2 regions of the Paenibacillus amylolyticus genome follow, and region 1 is predicted to be linked to the other one. Evidence: a T-box and tRNA genes for the amino acid it is inferred to sense, from the RefSeq annotation. Region 1 holds a T-box; the other holds one or more tRNA genes.
What was found. The T-box of region 1 lies ahead of tyrS (tyrosine--tRNA ligase). A T-box ahead of a tRNA ligase gene usually reads a tRNA of that ligase, here a tRNA-Tyr.
Positions count from the first base shown of each region.

Region 1 (7,136 bases):
AACTGAGTTGGGAAGAAGATACAGGTTATTCCGCTGAAGTTTGGATTCAAGGCCGTAGTCAATATCTGGTGGAGTCCAATATGATTGAAGCGATTCTTCGTTACCTGCACAGTGAATACAACATCCGGGCGTACCGTGAAAATGTGCGACTTGATCTGGATGAAGAAATCACAGCGATCGTTAATCAATAAGATAGGTCACTCACTGGCCTGATATACGAAAGACCGCCTCCCCTCTGTCGCCTGACAGAGATGGAAGGCGGTCTTTTTGTTTCTGTATTTGTAGCTCTATTTGTGCGTCTATTGTAGTCTCTATACGTCTCTGTGTTACGTTCTAATTCTTGGAAACTACGATTGAAGTTTAACCAGGCTGTAGTTCTTCTTACCTTTACGGATAATAATGAATTTACCGCCAATGGCATGCTCTGCCGACACTGTGAATTCAAGCTCCGTGATTTTCTCACCGTTCATGGAGATAGCGCCTTTAGTGACATCCTCACGGGCCTGGCGTTTGGATGGCTCCAACCCCAGATCTACGAGCCAGTCGACGATATTTTTCGCTTCCCCGTCCGTTTCGAATGTTGGCATTTCCTTGAAACCCTGCTCGATTTCATCTGCTGTCAGGGAACGGATATCACCACTGAACAGCGCCGCTGTAATACGCTTAGCCTGTTCGAGCATTTCTTCGCCGTGAACGAATTTTGTCATTTCTTCCGCGAGTGCTTTCTGTGCTTCACGTCTGTGCGGCTCTGTCTCTACCTTTTCAGCCAAAGCTTCGATTTGTTCTTTGCTGAGGAAAGTAAAGTATTTCAAGTATTTAATGACATCACGGTCATCTGTATTCGCCCAGAACTGGTAGAACTCAAATGGTGTTGTTTTGTTCGGGTCAAGCCAGATTGCGCCGCCAGCTGTTTTACCGAATTTGGTTCCGTCGGATTTGAGCATGAGCGGAATGGTCAGACCGTACGCCTTCGCTTCTGATCCTTCTTTTTTACGAATCAGATCGAGACCACTTGTGATGTTACCCCATTGATCCGAACCACCGATTTGAAGCTGTACATCTTCGTTCTGGAACAGGTGCAGGTAGTCGAGTGATTGAAGGATCTGGTAGGAAAACTCGGTGAACGAGATTCCGCCTTCCAGTCTGCTCGCAACCACATCCTTAGCCAACATTGTGTTAAGGTTAAAGTTTTTGCCGTAGTCACGCAAGAATTCAATCACATTGATTTTGTGTGTCCAATCGTAGTTGTTCACCATGCGAACCTGATTATCACCGTCTGTTACAAACAACTTCTTCATCTGCGCTGTCAGTGCATCCACATTCTCCTGCACTTGCTCCATCGTTTGCAAAGAACGCTCTGCCTGCCGACCACTTGGATCACCAATCGTTCCTGTAGCTCCACCTATCAAAATAACCGGACGGTGTCCTGCCAGTTGAAAACGTTTCAGCATCATGAATGGAATGAGATGTCCGATATGCATGCTGTCCCCCGTAGGGTCAACGCCGCAGTACAATGAGATTGATTTGGTTTCAGTCAACTCACGCAGTCCCTCTGCATCTGTCTGCTGGTTAATGGCGTCACGCCACTGTAGTTCATCAATAATATTCATCATGTGTATAACCCCTTTTCTATCCTCAAGATTCAGTCATGATCAACGTTAAATTACGAAATTACACGCTGGAACGGCTTTTTTGGACACAAAAAAATCGCCTCCTTGTCTTCATTAAGACACAGGGACGATTATCATAACCGTGGTACCACCCAAATTGCATGGACAACACGTGACCTTAACACGTTATCCATACCACTTTTGGCAATATATCGTTTGCCCATCCGCTTGGCATTACCCAAGTACTCCAGAGTGTAATTCGCAGCCCTTGTATGTATCAGGTTCCATCAACCCCTGACTTTCTGTAACAGGGACAAAGCCGCTACTGCGCTCTATCAACGTGATTCATGTATTCAATTTATAGCAAGTATAGCCGAACGTTTCAGTCATTGCAAGACCAAGTATTAATCTTCGAACAGAACAACGGATGCATAGTTGAAACTAGATTATATAATCATCATGTTCAATTTTCCGTGATAATAACCATAGGCTTTCTCCGCGATCTGATCCTCATTGTTCCAAAACTTCTGATCCAGCGCATCTAACTGCTGCTCTTGTTCCTTTGTCAGGAATTTAGGAATATCCCACAGTTCAGTAAGCCTTTCATCCTCTTTCAGATGCTCAATGCAGCCGTATGCTGACGTTATAATCTCCACGACTTGAGTCGCACCAATGATATGTAATGCCCGCAACGCGTAACGGTATACCTCTTCCCCCCAGTTGCAGAAAAACTGTATAAAACCGCCATTAAAGACATCCGCCTCTAATAGCCATAAAGCAGCAATGTCCTGCTCGTTCGAAGTCAACGATGCCCAGCCCTGTTCAGATTCATTCTTTTTTTCGACAAATAACATAGCATAGTCATACCATACATCATTAATATCATGCTCGCTCATGTAACACACCTCACTTTTTTTATGTCATGCCCTCTAACTCCTGACGTTTACCCGTCTGATGCCAATGTAAATACGGATCACCGATCTGCTGGAAAGCTTCCTGAACACCCCTGTTCAGTTCCTTCATCACTTCATTTGTGTAGTTCAAATGCGTTTCTTTATTATCCACGCCATGTCTTTCCAACAACCCTACATGCGTCGCGGTGAAAATAATATCTTCCAGCAACCAATAGATGACTTCATCCGGCTGTTTCACCCGTTTTTCTAATGAGACGAGACCACGTTCGTATATTCGAACGATATACGCATCTTCTCCACTCTCTACATAGGGCACCCCATCCCATTTAAAGCTCTCAAACAAGCGGTTAACATAGTTCTGCATCTGTTCCCTAGGGAAAGATGTACGCTCTAAAAGCTGTAAAAGGAAGTCTGCCAATTGTTGTTTGCTTAACATGTTGGACATGAATGCACCTGCCTCTATAAAGTAACGTCGATGACAGAATGAAAAATGAAAAAGCTGCCCAAGGCAGCCTCTTTATATTTATTCCTACTGTTCAATCAGGTCCCACAAAAAGTCTGATACGAAGTATTACATTGTGCAGGTAGTTCGGCATATTCAGCCTGTTCAGGTGAGTGTGCAAACGGATCTGAAAGAACTGCCAAAAGCTTCTCCATCACGCTAAGATCTCCATGATTCTCTGCTCGCTCAAGCGCTTCTTCAACCCGATGATTGCGAGGAATGACAGCTGGATTGTTTGTTCGCATCAACTGCCCAGAGACTTCCTTCTCCCCTTGCTGTCTGTCCAATCTTGCTTGCCACCGCTCATGCCATTCAGCAAATTCTGGCGTGCCAAACAAAGCTGTCCCTTCCAATGTATCAAAGGTCAATGCCAGGAACGTATTGGTGTAATCTGCACTATGCTTCTCCATAAGTTCAAGAAGCTCCTTGATCAACGCTTCATCTTCGGCCTCTTCATCCAACAAGCCCAGTTTGGCACGCATTCCCTTGAGCCAATGATGATGGTACAATTCAGAAAATTGTGCGATAGCATCCTGAGCGAGTTGCACGGCCTGTTCTTCATCTTCATGCAACAACGGCAGAAGCGTCTCGGCAAAACGAGCCAAATTCCACCCGGCAATATACGGTTGATTACCATAAGCATAGCGACCTTGTCTGTCAATGGAGCTAAATACGGTCGACGGATTGTAAGCATCCATAAAGGCGCATGGACCATAATCGATGGTCTCACCACTGATCGCCATGTTATCCGTGTTCATCACGCCATGAATGAAACCAACACGCTGCCATTGGGCTATGAGAGCCGCCTGCCGTTTAATCCCTTCCTGAAGGAACAAAAGATAGCGATTTTCGGCTTGGGCAACCTCAGGGAAATGTCGATTCAACGTGTAATCAGCCAACGCCCGAAGATCTTCAATAGACCCCCATCTTGCTGCGTACTGAAAGGTTGCTACTCGGATATGACTGGAAGCCACCCGGGTCAATACGGCACCTGGCCGCTCTGTTTCGCGGATAATGTTTTCTCCTGTTGATACCACAGCCAGACTGCGTGTCGTTGGGATACCCAGTGCATACATCGCTTCACTAATAATATACTCTCGCAACATGGGCCCTACAGCAGCACGTCCATCTCCTCCACGAGAGTACGGTGTTCTCCCTGAACCTTTCAGCTGGATATCCACTCGCTCGCCCTGTGGCGTAATCTGTTCACCTAGCAGCAAAGCACGCCCATCTCCAAGCATGTTAAAATTGCCAAATTGATGTCCTGCATAGGCCTGAGCCAAAGGCTCGGCTCCTTCCGGGATCGAATTACCTGCAAAAATTTGCGCTCCTTCATCACTGTCAAGAGACTCCACATCCAGTCCCAGGCTGGATGCAAGCAATCTATTGAAAATGATTAGCTTTGGTGATTCAACAGGCACTGCGCCCTGACTTGTAAAAAAGGGTTGCGGTAACTGCGCATAACTATTCTCCAAGTTCCACCCTTTGTTCAACGTTTCTTGTTGCATGGTGATCACAACTCCTTTTCTGCACCAGGGATATCCCTTGGTTATATTGTAGCCTTGTGAACCAATGCTCATTTATGTAGTCGCATGGAAATTCAATTCAAGAGGTTGTTGACTTAAACGAACATATTAAATGTTCTTGATGAAACTTTAGCATATTTGCATGCCTTTTGCATTCCTCATGAATCGTAAGCACCAAAAAATCCAAGAGGTTTCTTTGCCAAGTGGAATCATTGTCTTGCATTCCACTTCCCAGAAAACCATCTTGGATCCATTCCGCTTACTTACTCCTAGATGACACGTCTGTTATTACAAGGATTACGTATGTGCTTCCTGAGCCTGTACAGGCTGTACTGGCAAGCTCCCTTTTTTCAAAGCGAGGTTAAAGAAGACATTAAGCAGGATCGCTGACAGGCTTCCTGTGATAATACCATCGCTAACAATAATCCGAACACTTTGAGGAAGCTGGGCAAACAGATCGGGTACAGCAGTAACACCGAGCCCAAGTGAAACGGAGCAAGCCACGATCAATAGATTGGATTGTTTGCCAAAGTCGACGTTTTGCAGCATTTTGATCCCGGATGAGACAACCATTCCAAACAGGACAACAGTCGCTCCTCCGAGGACAGCACTTGGAATAATGGTTGCAAAAGCAGCTACCTTCGGAATGAGTCCCAGAAAGACCAGAATACCTCCGGCTGCAACAACAACATTGGTCGTTTTCACTTTGGAGAGCTGAACCAAACCGACATTCTGAGCAAATGTATTATATGGAAAAGCATTAAAGATGCCGCCCAGAACAAACGCGAGACCTTCTGCGCGATATCCCCGTGCCAGATCTTTTTCGTTGATCGGTTGATCACAGATTTTGCTCAAAGCCATAAATACACCTGTTGATTCGATGATAACCACCGTACCTACAATAATCATTGTAATAATGGGGCCGATTTCAAAGGTAGGCCATCCAAAGTAAAAGGGTTGAGGTAAATGGAACCAGGAGGCTTCCTGTACAGAGGCAAAATTCACTTTTCCCATAATGGCTGCGATGAGGGTCCCCACGATAATACCAAGGAGAACAGCCAGGGATTTAACAAACCCGCGAGCATATCGATTCAGGATTAGAATGAACAGTAATACACCAAATGAAAGCGCCAAATTGTCCAAACTTCCGAAATTCTCACTGTTTGCTCCACCCGCCATGTTTTTAATTCCCGTTGGAATCAGCGCAAGACCGATGATGGTTACCACTGTACCGATCACAACTGGTGGAAACAATTTGACAATTTTGCTAAAAAATACGGCAAAGATGACGATAAATAACCCTGCTGCGATGATCGACCCATAAATGGCGGGAATTCCGTACTGCGATCCAATTGCAATCATCGGTGTCACCGCTACAAAAGAACTTCCGAGCACCGCTGGCAACCCAATACCCAAGTACTTCCCTTTCCGAGCCTGAAGCCATGTTGCAATCCCACACGTTAACAGGTCAATGGATACCAGATACGCCAACTGCTCTGCAGTCAGATTTAGTGCTCTGCCCACAAGCAAAGGCACCAGAATTGCTCCCGCATACATCGCGAGTACGTGCTGAATTCCCAGTGAAAAAACTCTCATCTTTTTGGTTTCTTTCATCCCATGTTGCCCCCCTGAAATTAGAATCAACAGAACCGCTGCAAAATCATGTTATGTTGATTCACATTATATAAACTATTCAGGGAAGTTCCATGATTCATAACATAGAATTGTGATCAGAGATAAAGAACCCAACTAAAATTGGGCGTGTTACACAAAAGGTACTCTCAAACGGTTTATGTCGCGTTATATTAGTTAACGCGGAAAATTCAAACAATTCTTTACACTCAGAAGCAATGAAACATGAACTTTGGATTTAACTTCAGTGATTCATGTAAATGCATAATGTTTGAACATCATTTCTTTCATATTCTCAGCTTGTCGTGTTAAGAGGTTTGATGTTAAAACGTTGCTCCATTACCTCTCCGTTCTGGTGAACCCTCTCCGTAAAAAACACTTCTTCTCTGTTCATCAGAACAACGGATGAAGCTCTGGTCCCATAGTCGAATTTCTCACTTCTAACAAAGATGGGAGAAAGTAAACGTTCCCACTCCAATGGAACACCTGTATGAGGTAGATGCTCATCCACTGAAGGGTCTGCCATTTGCAGCAAACCTAATATTTGCTCTGTCAGGGTAGCTTCGTCCTCCCCTTGGATGATTTTCTCCAGCCCTTCTTTCCCACGTTTCACCTTGGGCCAATCTGTATTAATCAAGTGATTACTAATCCCGTATATTCCCGGTTTCAACTTCATCACAACATTACCCACATTAGAATAATAATAGAGGTCGTCAGGATCACCCACTAACAAATTGTAGCCAGGATAATCATTTTGACTTTGCTCCGCATGTTGCATATATTGCTCAGGTGTGGACGTCCCCTTTAAAAAATCAGCAACCAGATCTCCTCTTGAGCCCTTGGCATGTACCTCTTCATTTGGATCCCGATAATTCGTGATAGCAGCCAGACGCCCCTCTGTGGTTACGCCCATCCAGGTTCCCATTTTCGACAAATCCCGCCCAGCCAATAT
Region 1 is NZ_CP145892.1:4,056,284-4,063,419, forward strand. Features, by position in the region: gene V6668_RS18000 (YxcD family protein) at 1-191, shown strand, start outside; gene tyrS (tyrosine--tRNA ligase) at 348-1,610, opposite strand; T-box leader at 1,731-1,958, opposite strand; gene V6668_RS18010 (DMP19 family protein) at 2,057-2,506, opposite strand; gene V6668_RS18015 (Imm63 family immunity protein) at 2,526-2,969, opposite strand; gene V6668_RS18020 (protein adenylyltransferase SelO) at 3,065-4,534, opposite strand; gene V6668_RS18025 (nucleobase:cation symporter-2 family protein) at 4,850-6,166, opposite strand; gene V6668_RS18030 (NRDE family protein) at 6,480-7,136, opposite strand, start outside.

Region 2 (7,136 bases), 3.2 Mb from region 1:
GTAACGAAAAGATCAGTGAGAATCTGATCCGCCGAAAGCCTAAGGGTTCCTGAGGAAGGCTCGTCCGCTCAGGGTAAGTCGGGACCTAAGGCGAGGCCGAAAGGCGTAGTCGAAGGACAACAGGTCGAAATTCCTGTACCACCGTAAGCCGTTATGAGCAATGGGGGGACGCAGTAGGGTAGTGACGCGGACTGATGGATGTCCGTCTAAGCAGTAAGGCTGATGTGTAGGCAAATCCGCACATTGTAAGGCTGAGCTGTGATGGGGAGCGAAAATTGTAGTAGCGAAGGTCATGATCTCACACTGCCAAGAAAAGCCTCTAGCCAGGTGATGGTGCCCGTACCGCAAACCGACACAGGTAGGCGAGAAGAGTATTCTAAGGCGCGCGGAAGAACTCTCGTTAAGGAACTCGGCAAAATGACCCCGTAACTTCGGGAGAAGGGGTGCCCCGGTAGTGTGAATAGCACGAGGGGGCCGCAGTGAAAAGGCCCAAGCGACTGTTTAGCAAAAACACAGGTCTGTGCGAAGCCGTAAGGCGAAGTATACGGGCTGACGCCTGCCCGGTGCTGGAAGGTTAAGGGGAGTGGTTAGGAGCAATCCGAAGCTGTGAACCGAAGCCCCAGTAAACGGCGGCCGTAACTATAACGGTCCTAAGGTAGCGAAATTCCTTGTCAGGTAAATTCTGACCCGCACGAATGGCGTAACGACTTGGGCGCTGTCTCAACGAGAGATCCGGTGAAATTTTAATACCTGTGAAGATGCAGGTTACCCGCGACAAGACGGAAAGACCCCATGGAGCTTTACTGCAGCTTGATATTGAATTTGGGTACGATCTGTACAGGATAGGTGGGAGCCTTTGAAACGTGAGCGCCAGCTTGCGTGGAGGCAACGTTGGGATACCACCCTGATCGTATCTAGGTTCTAACCTGGTACCGTAATCCGGTGCGGGGACAGTGTCAGGTGGGCAGTTTGACTGGGGCGGTCGCCTCCTAAAGAGTAACGGAGGCGCCCAAAGGTTCCCTCAGAATGGTTGGAAATCATTCGAAGAGTGCAAAGGCATAAGGGAGCTTGACTGCGAGACCTACAAGTCGAGCAGGGACGAAAGTCGGGCTTAGTGATCCGGTGGTACCGCATGGAAGGGCCATCGCTCAACGGATAAAAGCTACCCTGGGGATAACAGGCTTATCTCCCCCAAGAGTCCACATCGACGGGGAGGTTTGGCACCTCGATGTCGGCTCATCGCATCCTGGGGCTGAAGTAGGTCCCAAGGGTTGGGCTGTTCGCCCATTAAAGCGGTACGCGAGCTGGGTTCAGAACGTCGTGAGACAGTTCGGTCCCTATCTGTCGTGGGCGTAGGAAATTTGAGAGGAGCTGTCCTTAGTACGAGAGGACCGGGATGGACGTACCGCTGGTGTACCAGTTGTTCCGCCAGGAGCACCGCTGGGTAGCTATGTACGGACGGGATAAACGCTGAAAGCATCTAAGCGTGAAGCCCCCCTCAAGATGAGATTTCCCAGTATGTAAGACCCCTTGAAGACGACGAGGTAGATAGGCTGGGGGTGGAAGTGCAGCAATGCATGGAGCTGACCAGTACTAATCGGTCGAGGGCTTATCCAATAGCAAGTGATAATTCGCATGTTTCGTTTCGAATCTAGTTTTCAGAGAATGATCTCTGAATGTAAGCTAAGCTATGCGTTTGGTGGCGATGGCGGAGGGGTTCCACACGTACCCATCCCGAACACGACCGTTAAGCCCTCTAGCGCCGATGGTACTTGGACCGCAGGGTCCTGGGAGAGTAGGACGCCGCCAAGCGAAACCCCATTGGGGTATTTTTTTTCGAAAATTGATAAGGGCCCTTAGCTCAGTTGGTTAGAGCGCACCTCTGATAAGGGTGAGGCCGGTGGTTCGAGTCCACCAGGGCCCATAGCAAGACCACAACAATGAAATACACCAGAGTATGGGGCCATAGCTCAGCTGGGAGAGCGCCTGCCTTGCAAGCAGGAGGTCAGCGGTTCGATCCCGCTTGGCTCCACCATTCCCTGATAGCTCAGTTGGTAGAGCACTCGACTGTTAATCGAGTTGTCACAGGTTCGAGCCCTGTTCGGGGAGCCAGTAAGGCCCGTTGGTCAAGGGGTTAAGACACCTCCCTTTCACGGAGGTAACAGGGGTTCGAATCCCCTACGGGTCATAATATGGAGGCTTAGCTCAGCTGGGAGAGCATCTGCCTTACAAGCAGAGGGTCGGGGGTTCGATCCCCTCAGCCTCCACCATATAAACTTTATAACGACGCGGGGTGGAGCAGCCCGGTAGCTCGTCGGGCTCATAACCCGAAGGCCGCAGGTTCAAATCCTGCCCCCGCAATTATACTTTCCTTTGAGAAAGTGATCTGGAACCGTGGTGTAGTTGGCCTAACATGCCTGCCTGTCACGCAGGAGATCGCGGGTTCGAATCCCGTCGGTTCCGCCATTTTTTTTAATGTAGTAAGGCTCGGTAGCTCAGTCGGTAGAGCAGAGGACTGAAAATCCTCGTGTCGGCGGTTCGATTCCGTCCCGAGCCACCATTTATAACACCATGTAATACGCCGGTGTAGCTCAACTGGTAGAGCAACTGACTTGTAATCAGTAGGTTGGGGGTTCAAGTCCTCTCGCCGGCACCATGTAATCCTGGAGGATTAGCGAAGCGGCCAAACGCATCAGACTGTAAATCTGCTCCCGTACGGGTTCGGTGGTTCGAATCCATCATCCTCCACCAGTTTTTCTATGAGTCATTAGCTCAGTTGGTAGAGCACCTGACTTTTAATCAGGGTGTCGAAGGTTCGAGCCCTTCATGACTCACCATTATATGCGCGTGTGGCGGAATTGGCAGACGCACTAGACTTAGGATCTAGCGTCTTTGACGTGGGGGTTCAAGTCCCTCCACGCGCATCCTTTATTCGCGGAAGTGGCTCAGCGGTAGAGCATCGCCTTGCCAAGGCGAGGGTCGCGGGTTCGATTCCCGTCTTCCGCTCCAATATTTTGCGCCCTTAGCTCAGCTGGATAGAGCGTTTGACTACGAATCAAAAGGCCGGGAGTTCGAATCTCTCAGGGCGCGCCATTATAACTTCATATTTTGCCGGCGTGGCGGAATGGCAGACGCGCTCGACTCAAAATCGAGTGGGAAACCGTGGAGGTTCGAGTCCTCTCGCCGGTATAGATAACGGGATGTAGCTCAGCTTGGTAGAGCACCTGGTTTGGGACCAGGGGGTCGCATGTTCAAATCGTGTCATCCCGATTGTTGTTATGCGGGTGTAGTTCAATGGTAGAACTTTAGCCTTCCAAGCTAATAGCGTGGGTTCGATTCCCATCACCCGCTTATATATTGAAAAAGAAAGAGACGGTACTCACCGTATCTTTCTTTTTTTGCATTCACAGGCATATATTCCATGATTTTATACAAAGACCACGGATTATTTGGCTGAATATCATGTACCAGCATGTATCCCATCCTCACGATATATTTCCCTCTCTTTTAAGTCTGTCCTTAGTCATTGTGGAAGTGTTCAAATAGAGAAGGTCTAACACATGTTCGAACACAAGAATATCTTTTCTTTATCACAATTTATAAAAACGCTTACAAAAATAGCTTGCGTAAATCATTAACCTGTAATACCATATCAATTAAGCGCTTAACCTTTAGGGGTAAGGCGCTTAAACTTAACGTAGATTAAGCGCTTAACCCGTAAAGGAAAGGACGGCGATCAATTCATGAATACAATTCGACTAACGATGGCTCAGGCACTGCTTCGATACCTGGATCAGCAATATATCTCGGTTGACGGGGTGGAAACCAAGTTTGTGAAGGGAATCATCGGTATTTTTGGACATGGCAATGTAACAGGCATTGGAGAAGCGCTGGAGCGCAGTCCGGGAAGCCTGACGTATATGCAAGGCAAGAACGAACAAGGCATGGTGCATACGGCAGCGGCTTATGCCAAGCAGAAGAACCGTAGACAGATTTATGCATGTACAACATCCATTGGACCTGGTGCTTTGAATATGATTACAGCGGCAGCTACTGCAACGGTGAACCGGATTCCGGTTTTATTGCTTCCTGGAGATAACTTTGCTACACGGGAACCGGACCCGGTACTTCAGCAGTTGGAAGTGAGCAGTGATTATACAATCTCAGCAACTGATCCATTCAAAGCCGTCAGCAAGTACTGGGATCGCATTGTTCGTCCCGAACAGTTGATGATTGCTGTTACACAGGCGATGCGTGTGCTAACCGATCCAGCAGAGACGGGAGCAGTAACGCTCGCATTGCCGCAGGATGTGCAGGCAGAAGCGTACGATTACCCGGAATCTTTCTTTGCCCGCAAAGTACATTATCTGGATCGTCGTCCCCCGGTACAGGCAGCCATTGAGCGGGCAACGGAGCAGATTGCCCGAGGCAGAAAACCGCTGCTCGTTGCAGGCGGCGGTGTGTTGTACTCTGAGGCGTCCGTTCAACTCTTGGAGTTCGCCGAGGCATTTGGTATTCCGATCGCCGAGACGCAGGCGGGCAAGAGCGCAGTTTCTTGGGACCACCCACTAAATGTGGGGGCAATCGGGGTTACCGGCTCTCTGGCAGCCAATAGGCTGGCGAGAGAAGCAGACGTTGTGATCGGCGTCGGTACGCGGTTCTCGGATTTCACGACGGCGTCCCGCTCTGCTTTTCAGCACCCAGAAGCTTCATTCATCAACATCAACCTGAACGGCATGGATGCCGCCAAGTTAGGCGGAGAAGCCATTCTGGCAGATGCACGCGAAGGATTGCAGGCTTTGCAAAAGGAATTGCAGGAAAGACAATACCGAAGTGCATATGGTGCATCCGAAATCGCTGATCTCCGCGCTGAGTGGAATGCAGAAGTGGATCGGCTGTATGCAGCTCAACATGAAGCAGGGCTGGCACAGACTACAGCAGTTGGCATCGTTAACCGGACCATTGATCCATCCTCCGTCATAGTGTGTGCGGCGGGCAGTCTGCCAGGCGATCTGCATCGTCTGTGGCGTGCGGCTGAACCAAAGACGTATCACATGGAGTATGGGTTCTCCTGTATGGGGTACGAGGTAAGTGGAGCGTTCGGAGCAGCACTTGCCGAGCCGGATCGTGAAGTGTACGCCATGGTAGGGGATGGCAGTTATCTGATGCTGCATTCGGAGTTTGTGACCAGTTTGCAGGAACAGAAGAAGATGACTATTTTATTATTCAACAACAATGGATTCCAATGTATTCATAATTTACAGCGGGAACATGGTAGTGACGGGTTCGGCAATGAGTTCCGTTATCGGGAATCCGAGAGTGGACGACTGACCGGGGATTACATGCCAATGGACTTTGCTGCACACGCCCGAAGCATGGGAGCCAAATCCTATAGAGCGGAGACAGCAGAACAGCTGGAACAAGCACTCCGAGATGCGAAGAACGAAACAGTGAGTACGTTGATTGAGATTCCGGTCGTGCCTGGAACCAACGCAGGTGGATACGAGTCATGGTGGAATGTGGGTGTACCTGAGGTATCTGCCGAAGAAAAGGTAGTTCATGCTCATCACACCATGCAAGCCAACCGTGCCAAAGCAAGACCGATTTAATCCGGTTTAATATAGTGAACAACAATGTTGAACGACAAAGGAGACGTGGAGCAATGAGCAAGCTGCCATTCCAGCTTGGGATTCATCCGATCAATTGGGTCGGTGAAGATGTGAAGGAGCATGGTGATGCGACAACGTGTGCACAGATTCTGGATGACATTCAGCGTCTTGGGCTGACGGGTACAGAGATGGGACGTAAATATCCTACCGATCCTGCTATATTGCGTGAGGAATTGAGCAAAAGGAATATCAAGCTGGTCTCCCAGTGGAAATCCGTACTTTTCTCCGACCCGGCATATCGTCAGTCGGAGCTGGACAGTTATCGCAGACATGCGGAGTTTCTGCAATCCATGGGCAGTAAGGTAATCAGTACGGCGGAGGTAGGCGGGTCACTTCATTTTGATCCAAGACGAACTCCGAATGAAAAAGAAGTGCTCAGACTCAGCGAATCTGAATGGCATATTCTTGCTGAAGGGTTGAACGAAGCAGGAGCTATTGCTCGCGAACATGGGTTGAAGCTTACGTACCATCATCATGGAGGCACAGTGGTAGAGCAACCGGATGAGATTGATCGACTGATGGAGCTGACAGACCCTTCTCTCGTGTATCTGCTCTATGATACTGGTCATGCCTACTATGGCGGAGCCGATCCACTTGAACTGCTGCGCAAACATTATGATCGGATCGCCTATATCCATCTGAAAGATATCCGCCCGCATGTGCTGGATGAAGCACGCGCGGAGCAGTCTGATTTTGTTGGTTGCATTCGTAGAGGCGTGTTCACCGTACCAGGGGATGGATGCATTGACTTTGCTCCTATTCTGCAAGAACTGATCACACGAGGGTACGATGGCTGGGCGATGCTTGAAGGAGAGCAGGACCCTGCGATTCATAACCCGTATGAGTATGCGAAGCGATCTTTGAACTATATGGAGTCTTTATACTAACACAGCTGATCCGTTCAGCATTGCAGCGGTCAGAGGCCACACCTATGAAGCGAAAAAGGAAGAAGGCCAGCAAGAGTATAAAGTTACGATTGGAAAATAAAACTGACTTATTCTAGCCGTTTACGAGTTCTTACGATGGAATGAGTAACTAGTCTAGATATCCATATAGAACATGGAAAATCCCACTACAGAAAGGGGCTCACATGCAATGACTTACGTATCCTTTCCGGTATCCAGGAAGAAGGATTTCACCGCGATTGGCCGCTTGTGCATCGACTTGAACGCCAATGAGATCAATCGCCCGATGGAAGAGACGATGACGTTTACGAAGTATGTTGGCGGCTCTCCGGCCAATATTACGATTGGCATGTCCAGACTGGGTATGGAGACGGCTTTTATCGGTAAGATCGCGGGTGACCAGATGGGCAGATTCATCCAGAGTTATTTGGAAAAGAACGGCATCGACACATCAAATGTAGTTACAGATGACACCGGAGCAGTGACAGGGCTTGCTTTTACCGAAATCAAAAGCCCAACGGATTGCAGTATCCTGATGTACCGGGACAATGTTGCGGATCTG
Region 2 is NZ_CP145892.1:313,573-320,708, forward strand. Features, by position in the region: rRNA gene V6668_RS01400 (23S ribosomal RNA) at 1-1,617, shown strand, start outside; rRNA gene rrf (5S ribosomal RNA) at 1,696-1,812, shown strand; tRNA gene V6668_RS01410 (tRNA-Ile) at 1,851-1,924, shown strand; tRNA gene V6668_RS01415 (tRNA-Ala) at 1,960-2,035, shown strand; tRNA gene V6668_RS01420 (tRNA-Asn) at 2,037-2,112, shown strand; tRNA gene V6668_RS01425 (tRNA-Glu) at 2,117-2,188, shown strand; tRNA gene V6668_RS01430 (tRNA-Val) at 2,195-2,270, shown strand; tRNA gene V6668_RS01435 (tRNA-Met) at 2,288-2,361, shown strand; tRNA gene V6668_RS01440 (tRNA-Asp) at 2,389-2,466, shown strand; tRNA gene V6668_RS01445 (tRNA-Phe) at 2,485-2,560, shown strand; tRNA gene V6668_RS01450 (tRNA-Thr) at 2,581-2,656, shown strand; tRNA gene V6668_RS01455 (tRNA-Tyr) at 2,666-2,751, shown strand; tRNA gene V6668_RS01460 (tRNA-Lys) at 2,762-2,837, shown strand; tRNA gene V6668_RS01465 (tRNA-Leu) at 2,844-2,924, shown strand; tRNA gene V6668_RS01470 (tRNA-Gly) at 2,935-3,009, shown strand; tRNA gene V6668_RS01475 (tRNA-Arg) at 3,017-3,093, shown strand; tRNA gene V6668_RS01480 (tRNA-Leu) at 3,111-3,189, shown strand; tRNA gene V6668_RS01485 (tRNA-Pro) at 3,197-3,270, shown strand; tRNA gene V6668_RS01490 (tRNA-Gly) at 3,281-3,351, shown strand; gene iolD (3D-(3,5/4)-trihydroxycyclohexane-1,2-dione acylhydrolase (decyclizing)) at 3,744-5,609, shown strand; gene iolE (myo-inosose-2 dehydratase) at 5,663-6,556, shown strand; gene iolC (5-dehydro-2-deoxygluconokinase) at 6,765-7,136, shown strand, end outside.
Region 2: it has a tRNA-Tyr gene. The T-box ahead of tyrS (tyrosine--tRNA ligase) is inferred to sense a tRNA for this amino acid. The anticodon was not compared.